4 regions of the Pseudobacillus badius genome follow, and region 4 is predicted to be linked to each of the others. Evidence: riboswitches for the same ligand, from Rfam matches in the RefSeq annotation. Region 4 holds a riboswitch; each other region holds the start of a gene.
The links. A riboswitch is a leader RNA that binds a small molecule or an ion and turns the genes downstream of it on or off. The one in region 4 is predicted to bind S-adenosylmethionine.
Positions count from the first base shown of each region.

Region 1: linked by a shared signal. The riboswitch ahead of B1A98_RS14305 (bifunctional homocysteine S-methyltransferase/methylenetetrahydrofolate reductase) and the one ahead of B1A98_RS17910 (2-hydroxy-3-keto-5-methylthiopentenyl-1-phosphate phosphatase) in region 4 are both predicted to bind S-adenosylmethionine.
Region 2: linked by a shared signal. The riboswitch ahead of B1A98_RS00945 (methionine biosynthesis PLP-dependent protein) and the one ahead of B1A98_RS17910 (2-hydroxy-3-keto-5-methylthiopentenyl-1-phosphate phosphatase) in region 4 are both predicted to bind S-adenosylmethionine.
Region 3: linked by a shared signal. The riboswitch ahead of B1A98_RS15830 (methionine ABC transporter ATP-binding protein) and the one ahead of B1A98_RS17910 (2-hydroxy-3-keto-5-methylthiopentenyl-1-phosphate phosphatase) in region 4 are both predicted to bind S-adenosylmethionine.

Region 1 covers NZ_MWMM01000009.1:70,181-73,417, reverse strand. The annotation lists gene B1A98_RS14310 (EamA family transporter) at 1-898, opposite strand, end outside; SAM riboswitch class I at 1,087-1,198, shown strand; gene B1A98_RS14305 (bifunctional homocysteine S-methyltransferase/methylenetetrahydrofolate reductase) at 1,289-3,154, shown strand; gene metH (methionine synthase) at 3,132-3,237, shown strand, end outside.
Region 2 covers NZ_MWMM01000001.1:190,762-193,998, forward strand. The annotation lists gene B1A98_RS00930 (ABC transporter ATP-binding protein) at 1-103, shown strand, start outside; gene B1A98_RS00935 (ABC transporter permease) at 87-845, shown strand; gene B1A98_RS00940 (aliphatic sulfonate ABC transporter substrate-binding protein) at 872-1,873, shown strand; SAM riboswitch class I at 1,942-2,045, shown strand; gene B1A98_RS00945 (methionine biosynthesis PLP-dependent protein) at 2,112-3,218, shown strand; gene metC (cystathionine beta-lyase) at 3,224-3,237, shown strand, end outside.
Region 3 covers NZ_MWMM01000012.1:60,325-63,561, reverse strand. The annotation lists gene B1A98_RS15835 (methionine ABC transporter permease) at 1-297, opposite strand, end outside; gene B1A98_RS15830 (methionine ABC transporter ATP-binding protein) at 290-1,315, opposite strand; SAM riboswitch class I at 1,400-1,515, opposite strand; gene B1A98_RS15825 (hypothetical protein) at 1,601-1,942, opposite strand; gene B1A98_RS15820 (thioredoxin family protein) at 2,142-2,444, opposite strand; gene B1A98_RS15815 (toprim domain-containing protein) at 2,446-2,796, opposite strand; gene gcvH (glycine cleavage system protein GcvH) at 2,912-3,237, opposite strand, start outside.
Region 4 covers NZ_MWMM01000018.1:38,489-41,725, forward strand. The annotation lists gene B1A98_RS17900 (2,3-diketo-5-methylthiopentyl-1-phosphate enolase) at 1-488, opposite strand, end outside; gene B1A98_RS17905 (1,2-dihydroxy-3-keto-5-methylthiopentene dioxygenase) at 579-1,091, opposite strand; gene B1A98_RS17910 (2-hydroxy-3-keto-5-methylthiopentenyl-1-phosphate phosphatase) at 1,130-1,795, opposite strand; SAM riboswitch class I at 1,898-2,002, opposite strand; gene B1A98_RS17915 (molybdopterin oxidoreductase family protein) at 2,216-3,237, shown strand, end outside.

The DNA of each region.
Region 1 (3,237 bases), on a different contig from region 4:
CGCTGTACAGGTGCTTGGGCCCTATCCTTCTATTGCTGATGAATTGGGGTACAGCAATGCCAATTAAGATGAGCGTAATGCCGGCTGCTTGCCCAAACGTCAGGTGTTCACCAACGATGAACATCGCCCCGATCATAGCTGCTGGCAGCTCTGCCGCGCCAAGAATCGTTGCCATCCCCGGTTCAACGTGCGGCGTGCCGAGCGCAAACAGAATAACGGGCACGAGCACTCCGAGCAGTCCGACAAGCACCCCGTACTTCCATAAGCCGCCAGTTAACGTGCCGTCCGTGATAAAAGCCGGCGACACAAATAAAAAAGCCGTCAACAGCCCGCCGGCAGAAATAATAAAGCTTTTTTGAATAGCCGGTACTTCTTTTCCTGCCTTTCCGCTGAAGAAAAGGAATAAAGCAAACGTCAAGGCCGCCAAAAAGCCGGAAGCAATCCCTTTTGTGTGGCCGGTCCAGTCCATCCCTTCTGAAGATATTCCAGCGGCAAGAAGAGTGCCTGCCCACAACAGCAGAGCTGAAACGATCTTTGCACCAGATGGAAGAGCTTTCAAGTATAAGGATTCAATGAAAATCCCCATCCAGGTGAATTGAAAAAGCAGAACAATGGCAATAGAAGCCGAAAGATCTTGAATGCTCGTTGCGTAGAACACACCTGTTAAGCTTAACAGCACTCCCAGTCCAAGCAGCGCAGCTACTTGCTTGAATGTCAATGAAATGCGGGTCGTCAGCAAGAAAGGAATGAGCAGCAAAAGAAGGCCAAAAAGATATTGCGAGCCTGTCATCTGGCTCGCCTGGTAGCCTGCATTGGTTGCCAGCTTTACAACAGAGGCTTGGACTCCATAGCTGCAGGCCCCCGCTAAAATGAATAATGAATAACGAAGCTGATTCAACTTGACTCCTCCTTTATCTAATCTTCTTATTAGACAATGAGTCTAATAACCTGGTTGCCTTTTAAAAGTATATCCTTTCCATCGTTTATCCAACAATCCCTATAGAATATTCAAAATTTTCTATTGACTAATTTCAGCGAAAAAGATATGATATGTTCAATTCTTTTACTAATTGCATATCAACTTATTTCTTATCAAGAGAAGCCGAGGGGTCTGGCCCTATGACGCTTCAGCAACCAGCCGTTAGCGGGCCGAGGTGCTAAATCCAGCAAACTGCTTTGTCAGTTTGGAAGATAAGAAGGATCAAACATTTCCAATGTAAAGCCTTCTTAATTTTATTAAGAAGGCTTTTTCTTATGATTAAAGGAAAATCCAGAAAGGATGGACAGCATGAAATTATTAGATAGACTGCAAACCGAAGTGCTGACAGCTGACGGTGCCATGGGCACCCTCCTCTATTCCTACGGCATTGATTTCTGTTATGAGGAACTCAACGTGGAAAAACCCGAAATTATTGAAAAAATTCACCTTGACTATATACAAGCCGGCGCAGATATTATTCAAACTAACACCTATAGCGCCAATGCCTTGAAGCTTGCCAGATACGGGATGGAAAACCGTACAGAGGAACTGAACAAAGCGGCCGTGCGCATTGCCAAGCAAGCAGCCGCACCTGAGCAGCGGTTTGTGTTAGGAACGATCGGCGGCATAAGAGGCATTCGAAAAAGCAGCGCCTCTCTTTCTGAGATAAAATCAGCTTTTCAGCAGCAAGCAGAGGCGATTTTACAAGAATCCCCCGATGGTCTCCTGCTGGAAACCTATTATGATTTTGAAGAGTTAACCACTGTTTTGCAATTGCTGCGCAAGGTCACGGACTTGCCAATCGTTTCCCAAGTGTCTATGCATGAACCCGGCATTTTGCAAAACAGACTTTCATTAAACGAAGCTTTCAAGCAACTGGAATCCTTAGGGGCAGACATTGTAGGCGTCAACTGCCGCCTTGGCCCTTACCACACCATCCAGGCACTTGAAGAGGTGACGCTTCCTGAAAAAGCCTTTTTATCCGCCTACCCTAACGCAGGCCTTCTTGATGTCGAAGACGGACGGGTCGTCTATGAGTCTGAAGCCGACTACTTTGGCCAGGCTGCTGTTCAACTGCGCAATGAAGGAGTCCGGCTCATTGGCGGCTGCTGCGGAACCACGCCCAAACACATCGAAGCAGCCAAAAAAGCACTCACTGGCCTCGCGCCGATTACCGAGAAAAAAGTCATTGCCCAAAAACCGATTGTCATCAAAGAACCTGCCCCTTTGGTTGTACCGCCGCTCCATGAACAGGTCAAAAAAGAACGGACGATTATTGTGGAGCTTGATACGCCCAAGCATTTAGATACAGCTGCTTATATTAAAGGAGCTAAGGCATTGCAGCAAACAGGCATGGCTGCTATTACAATGGCAGATAATTCTCTTGCCTCTCCGCGCGTGAGCAATTTAGCGATGGGTTCTTTGCTGAAGGTACAGCACCACATCCGTCCGCTTGTCCATATCACCTGCCGAGACCGGAATCTGATTGGTTTGCAATCCCATCTCATGGGGCTTCACGCTCTTGGGCTGCACGACGTCCTTGCGATCACTGGAGACCCCACAAAAGTTGGCGATTTCCCGGGGGCAACCTCTGTCTATGATGTATCCAGCATGGAACTCATTCAATTGATTAAACAGTTGAACGAAGGCATTTCGTTTTCAGGAAAGCCGCTGAAACAAAAAGCGAACTTCTCAGTTGCCGCGGCCTTTAACCCGAATGTGCGTATACTGGACCGGGCTGTCAAGCGCTTGGAGAAAAAAATCGCGTGCGGAGCTGATTATTTCATTACCCAGCCCGTCTTTACTAAAGAAAAGATTGTTGAAATATATGAAGCGACGAAGCATTTGCCAACACCGATTTTTCTTGGCATCATGCCGCTGACAAGCTCAAGAAACGCTGAATTCCTTCATCATGAAGTGCCCGGCATCAAGCTCTCAGAAGAAACGCTGGCCAGAATGAAAGCATATGAGCATGATAAGGAAGCCGCTGCACGAGAAGGCGTGACGATTGCGAAAGAATTGATCGATACAGCTGCCAAGCTGTTTAACGGTATCTATATTATTACACCTTTTATGCGTTATGATATGTCCATTGAATTGATCCATTACATCGAAGAGTTAGATGGAAAAACAAAGGAAAGAGGGATCCCTCATGCCGAAACAATATCCAATTGAACAAGAGCTGGAAAAACGAATTTTATTTTTAGACGGCGCTATGGGAACAATGCTCCAACAGGCCAATTTGACAGAAAACGATT
Region 2 (3,237 bases), on a different contig from region 4:
TCAGAAGGAAGTTATTCAGCTTGAAAAGAAAATCAGTTTGCTGTTGAAAAATGAAATAGACAAAGTAGTGAAAGAGGAACTAGCTTATGCAGCGAATCATTAAACAACTTATCTTCTTCGCCGTCTTATTAATTGCCTGGGAAGGAATTGTGCGGGCCGGCGGCTGGACCCCGGATGTCATGCCAAAGCCGACAGATGTTTGGCAGGCGCTTGTTCGCGGGTTTGCCGATAGAACATTAATTTTTGATTTAGCAGCCAGCTTCCAGCGCTTGTTTATCGGCTTGCTGATTTCTTTGGCGCTCGGCGTGGGCCTGGGCATTTTGCTGGCGAAATCAAAAACAGCTGATGAAACGCTGGGCTCGCTTATATTGGCGCTTCAAAGCGTACCAAGCATTGTCTGGCTGCCGCTTGCTATTATGTGGTTTGGCTTGAATGAAAAATCGGTTATTTTTATTGTTGTTCTCGGAGGCACGCTCGTTATGACTATTAATATGCGGATGGGCATTAAAAGTGTGGCTCCTCTTTATATTCGGGCAGCGCAAACAATGGGCTCGCGGGGAATCGATTTATTTGTCAGGGTTATTTTTCCGGCGGCTATTCCTTATGCTGTGACAGGTGTGCGGCTGGCTTGGGCATTTGCCTGGCGCGCGCTGATGGCCGCTGAGATTTTAAGTACAGGACCGGGACTCGGCTATACATTGAAGTATGCCTCTGATTTTGGAGATATGAGTCTGGTGATCGCTGTCATGATTTTAATTGGCATCATCGGCAGCATCGTCGATTATGCATTTTTCCAAAGAGTGGAGAAGAATGTGATGCGCCGCTGGGGATTGGAAACGAATTAATACTTTAGGCGAGTGAGGGAGAAATGATGAAAAAGAAGCTTGGCTACTTTAGCTTGATGATGCTGTTGTTAGCTGGTGTGTTATCCGGCTGCAATGCTGCAGAAGAAGGAAAAAGCGGAGAGAAAAAGAAAGTTGTGATCGGTTATTTTCCAAACCTTGACCATGTACCGGCTATGATTGCCAGGGAAAAGGGCTATTACGAGGAAGCGCTCGGCAAGGAAGTCAATGTGGAATATAAATCATTCCCGGATGGCGGGGCTTTTATGGTGGCGCTGAAAACAGGCGATGTTCAAGCAGGGCTCGTGGGACCCGGTCCAGTGATGAATAACTTTACGAACGGAGCCGATGTTAAAATTGTTGCTGGCAGCTCTTCAGGGGGCACTACCATCGTTGCCCGCAAAGGAAGCGGCATTCATTCAGTCAAAGACTTTGCCGGCAAAACATTTATTACGCCGGGAGTCGGCTGCACGCACGACGTTCAGATGGAAACATTTATCAAGGACTTCGGCATTGAATCGAATCGCATCGGCGGCACGCTGAAGCATACAACAGGCAAGCCGGCCCAATATGCAGGATTGTTTGAATCTGGAAGAGTTGATATAGCGGCTGTTCCTGAACCTTGGGGGACGCTGCTCGTGAAAGAAGCAGGGGCTAAAGTCATCGTGGACAGCAATGAAATTTCCTTCGGCAAAACGTTGCCTAATTCCGTGCTGGCCACAAGCGGCAAACTAATAAAGGAAGACCCGGAGCTTGTACAAGAAATTGTAGATGCCCACCAGAAAGCGATCAAGTTTATTAATGAACATCCGGAAGAGGCGAAAAAGCTGACAATAGCAGCAATTAAAAGGGATACAAAGCAGGATTTAGCGAAGGACGTAGTGGACAATGCTTGGCAAAGAATCACGTATACAGCTGATGTTAATGAGAAAGTAGTTCAGGAATTTGCCAATTCTTCTTACGACTTAAAGTTTTTAAAGGAGCAGCCTGATTTTTCAGCACTGATCGATCAACAGTTTGCTCAAAAATAAATAATTAGAAAAACCCTTGCCATTTCGATCATTTTACTGTACATTTAAAAAAATCAAAATTTTATAAGTTCTTATCAAGAGAAGCGGAGGGACTGGCCCGAAGATGCTTCAGCAACCGGCTATATAAAGTCAAGGTGCTAATTCCAGCGGGAGTGATCCCGGAAGATGAGAGGAAGATCATGAAAAGCCTTCTTCTTTAAGAAGGCTTTTTATTTTTTTATATAAAGGAGAGAGGGAAATGTCGCATACACACATCGAAACATTGCTGGCGCAAATTGGAAATAGAAGTGAATCCGTAACAGGAACGGTGAACGTCCCTGTTTACTTTTCTACCGCTTATCGTCATGAAGGCATCGGCCGTTCTACTGGTTATGATTATATTCGTACAGGAAACCCGACGCGCCAAACCCTGGAAAAAGCCATTGCTGATTTGGAAGGCGGGGATGCGGGTTTTGCTTTTTCCTCTGGGATGGCTGCCATTCAAACACTTTTGGCGCTCTCAGAACCCGGAGAGGAGTGGATTGTTTCCGCTGATTTATATGGCGGCACGTACCGCCTGTTTGAAAGAGGCTGGAGAAAGTTCGGATTGTCGTTCCTTTACGACAGCTTTCAAGATATAAACGAAACAAAAAAGAAAATCACAGATAAAACGAAGGTTCTCTTCTTAGAAACGCCGACGAATCCGCTCATGCAGGAGGCAGATCTCGAGGCTGCGGCTAACTTAGCCAAAGAACATGATTTGCTGCTGATTGTCGATAACACGTTCTATACTCCTTTTTTGCAGCGCCCGCTCACTCAGGGAGCCGATATTGTCATTCATAGCGCAACCAAATATTTGGGAGGGCATAATGACGTCCTGGCTGGCTTGATTGCTGTGAAAGGAGAGAGGCTCGCGCTTGCTGTAGCGGAAATGCAAAATGCGGCTGGCGCGGTATTGGCTCCTCTCGATTCCTGGCTTCTTATGCGGGGCATGAAAACGCTAAGTTTGCGCATGAGACAGCATGAAGAAAATGCGAAGCAAATTTCAGAGTTTCTGCGATGTTGTCCTGAAGTAACCGATGTTTTATATCCAGGGCGAGGAGGAATGCTGTCGTTTCGGCTGGCGTCGGAAACATGGGTCAATAGCTTCTTGGCGAATTTGCGCCTGATTTCGTTCGCTGAAAGCCTTGGAGGAGTGGAGAGCTTTATTACCTATCCGGCAACACAGACCCATATGGATGTGCCTGAAGAGGTTCGTGTTCAAAACGGCGTGTGCAATCGGCTGCTCCGCTTTTCGGTTGGAATTGAGCATCCGGCAGATTTAATAGCAGATTTAACGCAAGCTTTTAAGAAAATGAAGGGGTGAGAATGATGAGCAGTGAATA
Region 3 (3,237 bases), on a different contig from region 4:
GGGGAGCGCAGCATTCTCACCAATCATTGTACCGATCAGTGCTTTTGTAAATGGGATTAATAAAATGATTAGTATAATAAAAGGAATCGAACGGAAAATATTGACGAAAGCAGAGACAATACTATACATCGCTTTATTTTCCCAAATATTCCCTTTAGCTGTTAAAAATAACAGCAAACCGAGCAGTATACCCAGGATAAAAGTCGCCAATACAGATACGCCTGTCATATAAAGCGTTTCGTTGGTCGCTTCCCATATCTTTTCCCAATCTACGTTAGGGAACCATTGTTCAAGCATGGCTGATCACCTCCGAGCTGACTTCTTGCTTGTCGAGATAAGCCACCGCTTTCGCCAGTTCCTCCTGCTCGCCCGTCAAATGAACGAACAGCGAACCATACGCTCCGTTTTGCGTTTGAGAGACTTTCCCTTGTACGATATTTACCGCAATATTGAATTGGCGGATTAAATTTGTAATGACCGGCTGCTCTGCGTTTTCGCCGATAAATGTAAGCTTAACCACTTTGCCTTCAGGAAACTGTTCCAGCAAGTGGGCAATCGTTTCTTTGGATTCCTCCAATTCTGTTACTTGCTGAACAAACCGCTTGGTAATTGGCTGCTCCGGCGATTTAAACACGCTCAGCACCGGTCCAAGCTCGACAACGCGTCCAGCTTCCATGACAGCGACCCGGTGGCAAATCTTCCGGATCACATGCATTTCATGAGTGATGAGCACAATTGTCAGGCCGAGGCGCTTATTAATGTCCACAAGCAGATCTAAGATAGCATCTGTTGTTTGTGGATCAAGCGCTGATGTCGCTTCATCGCATAAAAGCACTTTCGGATCATTGGCGAGCGCCCTGGCAATACCGACGCGCTGCTTTTGTCCGCCGCTCAACTGTGAAGGATAGGAATCTCCCCTTCCTTCAAGACCAACTAGCTTAATCAGCTCCTCTACCTTCTTCAGCCGCTCCTCTTTGGCTACACCGGCAATCTCCAATGGAAAAGCAATATTGTCCCGCACGGTTCTGGACCAGAGAAGGTTGAAGTGCTGGAAGATCATCCCGATTTCCTGACGGGCTTGACGCAATTCTCTCCCCTTGATTTTTGACATTTCCCTGCCGGCTACCACAACCGAACCGGAAGATGGCGTTTCTAAGCCGTTGAACATGCGGATCAATGTACTCTTTCCGGCTCCGCTGTAACCGATGATGCCAAAAATCTCTCCTTTATCTATCGTTAAATCAATATCATCTACTGCCGTCACTTTTCCATTTTTTGTGGAAAAGACTTTCTTCACGTTTTCTATTGAAATCATTCGGCGGTTTTCCTCCATTCCACCCAGAAAATAAAAAGCCTTTCTGCAAAATGAGCAGAAAGGCGTAATTTAACAGGTTCCTTTCTCTCATCTCCCAAAGCACGGGGCTTTGTGTGAATTGGCACCTTTTCAACAAGCAATTTGCTGCTGACGGTTGCCGGGCTTCATCGGGCACATCCCTCCACCTCTCTTGATAAGAGCAGTATGCAGTATATTCTTCTTAGTGGAATTGATTTTATCATTATTCCTCGAAAATTGTCAATGACTCTTTCTAAAAATGTTTTTTCATGCACTGTCAGATGTTTCATAATAAGGACGGCACAACCAGAGCAAGGATTCAAACCACAGTTTCACCTGGTAAAAACCTGATACTTCCACCGCTCCCATGGCTTCATACAAGCGCAGCTGCCCTTGGCCTTCTAAAAGGGGCTCCACTCTTCCTGTCAGCTTTAAATGCCAATGATCTGTGCTTTCCTTTGAAAATTCCATCCCTTGATGACTGATCACCAGCAGCCAGCTTTCCTCTTCTCCTGTTAACAGGACACGCACCGGTTCGAGCGGGAGCAATGGCCAGATATGCGTTCTTCCCTGGCAAGCTGCCTGTACAGACGCTAACTTTTCTTTCATTTTTATTTCCCCCTCTGCTCTCTTTCACTTTAACTATAACTTCCAAGCAAAGGGGAAATTTCCTTTATTAATTGCTCGACAAAGTGCGCGCTGTCCAGCGCATGTTTTGACAAAATGAATGCGAAGCAAACGAAAGCATCAGCGTACTGGATGCACAGGGCTGTCCTAAAAAAAGCCGTTCCCATCAAGGAAACGGCTTTCAAGTATATTGATTCAGCTTTTCATATATATAAGGTACAGATTGGAAAGCATAAATTTTTTCCATCAGTTGTCCTTCTTGAAAAATCAGCAGGCAGGGCACGCTTTCCACACCATAGCGAATAGCAAACTCTTCATGATAATTTACATCCAGTCGAGCCCATGCAAAATGGCGGGCAATCTTCTCTGCAACCTCTACCATTTTCCCTGCGAGCTGGCAAGTTCCGCATAGCGGAGTGTATGCATAAACAGCTGCTAAACGGTTTGATTCGATCATGCCGCTGATCTCTTGTTCCTTCTGCATGTTATCCATCCTTTTGCAAAAACTCTCCGTGTACATCAATATTGGCGCCAAGCAGCACAGAAGCCAGATGACGGTAGGGAGCGGTAGCAACTTCTTTATAGACGCGGTCAATATATAAATGGCGGGCTTCAGGCAACTCGCGAATAAATTGCCGGCGCAGCTTTTCCCCTGCCTGATCGGCATCCACAAGGATGTAGACATCATGTCCTTCCAGGATATCAATCAGCTCATCCATCCGGCTTAATCCGATTGTGCCATTGGTACAAATGATTTCTACAGGTTCTCTCACAATCTCCTGTACTTTCTTCCGGTCTGAAGCCCCTTCCACAATAATTGTTTTTTCTGTACGCATACATATCCCTCCACCGTCTGAATATCTTGCCTTACAGTTCGACCTGTCTTTGTTGGGCACTTTAAAAAATGGCAAAAGAACACTTCCTGAGCTGGAAGTGTTCTTTGATCACTAATTAATCTTCCTGTGTCATTTCGTCATACTGCTCAGCGGTCATTAAGTTGTCCAGTTGAGCAGAATCAGATAATTCGACAACGACCATCCATGCTTTCTCATATGGTGATTCGTTCACGAATTCAGGATTATCGTCAAGCTCCTCGTTGACTTCAACCACTTTTCCGCTGACAGGAGCATATAGCTCAGAAACCGTTTTAACAGACTCTACGCTGCCAAATGGCTCATCAGCTTTGATTTCGTCTCCTACAGATGGAAGCTCAACAAACACGATATCCCCCAGCTCGGATTGCGCAAAATGCGTAATTCCAATACGGACTTTATCTC
Region 4 (3,237 bases):
ATTTCGTCATCCTTGATTAAATCAATGCCCCCTGCCAGCAAATCCTCCAACTGAGCAGAGAAAAAGGACAAATCCCTTCCTATCACACCCTTAAAAATAGCCATCAGCAACGGACGGTCATAAAGGCTCAACTGCTCCCTCACACCTTCCACGCCAAAGCGCGGACCGGGAAATTGCCGAAGCAGTTCCTCATCAAAGGTTAAATCAATCAGCTCATGACCTTCGAAAAAAGAAAGCTTCCCATAAACGGTCGTTAAGATTGCCGGAAGATCCGCAGAAAAATTGGCGGATGGATAATGGATTTTTACCGTATCCTTCTTTTCACCCTTTTCTACCGATACAACCTCTCCTTTATTTTTCTGCAGCTGCTGCCGCTCAAGATGCGGGATATCTGTCCAGGAACCGACGGTGAGGCCCAAAGCATATTGCTCCGCTCTCTTTTCCTGATCGGGATGTGCCGGAAACAGATAAGTCGCTGTTACTCCCATAAAATGTCCTCCTCTGCCATTTGGTCAATCTCCATCTGCCTTTCGCCTATTTGCACAGACTGCCGTTAAAGCTGGACGGGCACTGCTCTTTTAGTAAACCGGCACCCAGCCCTCTTCAGTGACAAAAATCCGGACAGCAACCACTTTGCGGTCATCAGACAATGTAAAATAATGACGGACGCTTTCTGGAACCGAAATAAGATCCCCAGGGTTGAGGTGTACCTCAAAAAACCGGCCGTCCTTGCCTTGAATAACGAAGACGCCATGGCCGCTTGCAATAAAGCGCACTTCATCATCTGTATGGTGATGCTCACGCTGGAAGTTTGTTAATAGCTCTTCTAGATTAGGCGTGTGATCGGCTAATGAAATCACATCCCATGCTTGATAGCCTCGCCTCTCAGCAATATCTTTAATTTCCGCTTCAAAAGCGGTTAAAATTTCCTTTTTTTCCTCATCACTTAACACATACTTCTCTTGTAAGTGAACAGGAAGTTTTGAAATGTCCCAATGCTCATAAATAACGTCCTGCTGCTGCAAAAATGAAACGACCTCTTCCTGGTTATCAATGATTTCATTAGTTTCTTGGATTTTAATTGTTGTCATGACGAACCTCCTTCGATTATTGGCAATATTCGGAATTGTTATCTTATATTCTGCTTCAGTTTTTCCAAACGATCGATACAATCATAAAACGTATCAAACGGCTGAAAAGGGATCGACAGTTCTGTGCACTTTTCAGATAAATAATCTCTGGCCATTACCGAATCGGCTATTTTTGCTGCTTGCAAATCGGTAACGGAATCACCGATTACAACCGTATGCTCTCCCTGGCTGGCGGTACGGCGGATAAGGGCTGGTTTACAGCAGCCGCAGTTTTGGCTCGGGCATGCTTGATCGCAGCCATGCGGCCAAAGAATGCGAATATGTTCTCCGCTGAAATCCGCTTCGTTGCAATATACTCCCGCAATGGAGTGAAAAGGTTCAAGCAACGGCTTCACAAAAAAGTCAATGCCGCCGCTGACAATATAAAGAGGAATCTCTTGCTTTTCTGTGTAGCGCACAAACTCTCCGAATCCCTCTCTCACTTCCGCTGTTTCTAAAACAAAATCAACCATTTCCTGGCGGAGAGAAGAAGGCAGGAGAGCAAACATATTTCCAACGCCTTCCTGAATGCTGACCGATTGGGAAAGCACCCCTTCTTTCCACTTCTCCCACTCGGGCGGAGCAAACTTCTTCATAATGCTAATGATATTGTCTTTCTTCGTCACTGTACCATCAAAGTCGCAAAAGATGACGGGCTTTCTCAAGGTGGCATCACTTCTTTCTTTTTACTATATAGCTGGAGCTTTCTGCTAGAGAGAAAATAAAAAACCTCTTCACAAATAAGAAGAGGTTTTCGAAAAAACAACTTCTTATCTTTCAGCATTGCTGCTGTGAGAATTAGCACCGTGCTTACATGTAAGTCGGTTGCCGGGCTTCATAGGGCTCATCCCTCCACCTGCTCTTGATAAGAGTTTATTCACTATTTTCAGATTCATATAAATTTACTAGGATTATGACACGCCCTGCGGAAAGTGTCAATAGTTTTTTCTTTATCCATTATTTGGAAACTACTGAAAGCCAGACGGTTAGCGAGCAGAAGATAGAAATATTTTCCGAACGTTCTTACTATTTATTTGCTATGATAAAAGCGGTGAAGCAATTTTTGTGAGGAGAGGATGCTGAACATGCAATCATATATTAATATCCAAAATGGAACAGTGCCTTCAGTTTGTTCACTTGACTGTCCGGATCAGTGCGGGCTGCTTGTACACAAAAAAGACGGGAAAATTGTTCAGATCGAAGGCGATCCTGACCACCCCGTAACGCAAGGAAGCATTTGCAACAAGGTGAGAAATATGAGCGAACGCTTATATGACCATAAAAGAATCAAAACACCGTTAAAGCGAATCGGCCAAAAAGGCGAAGGAGCATTCGCTCCGATCAGCTGGGACGAAGCGATCGAAACTATTTCCTCCCGCTGGAAAAAACTAATGGCAGAGGAAGGGGCCGAATCCATCCTCCCGTACAGCTTTTATGGGAACATGGGAAAGCTGAGCGCGGAAGGAATGGACCGGCGCTTTTTTCATCGCCTCGGGGCCAGCCGGCTTGATCAAACCATTTGTTCTGTTGCCGGCTCAGTCGGCTTCAGCTATACGATGGGCGGAAGCTTTGGGACAGACCCTGAAGAAATGTCGGAAACCAAGCTATTTATCCTCTGGGGCATCAATGCTGTCAGCACAAATATGCATCAAATGATGATTGCTCAAAAAGCACGGAAAAACGGAGCAAAAATCGTTGTCATTGATGTTCACAAAAACCAGACTGGACGAATGGCCGATTGGTTTATCCCCATTCTTCCCGGCACAGATGGCGCTCTTGCTCTTGGTGTTATGCACATTCTCTATAAAGAAAAGCTTGTCGATCAGTCATTTCTGAAAGAATATACAGTCGGCTTCAAGGAGCTGGAAGAGCAGGTGGAAGCTTACGAGCCTCAGAGCGTTTCTGCTTTAACCGGTGTCCCTGTTGAAGACATATACAAGCTGGCTCGTTTGTATGGAACAGCCTCCCCTTCCATGATCCGCATCGGAAACGGCCTGCAGCACCACGACAATGGCGGGATGATTGTCCGCACCATCGCTTGCTTGCCCGCCTTGACAGGCCAATGGCGAAAAAAAGGCGGCGGCGCCCTTAAATCTAATTCCGGTTA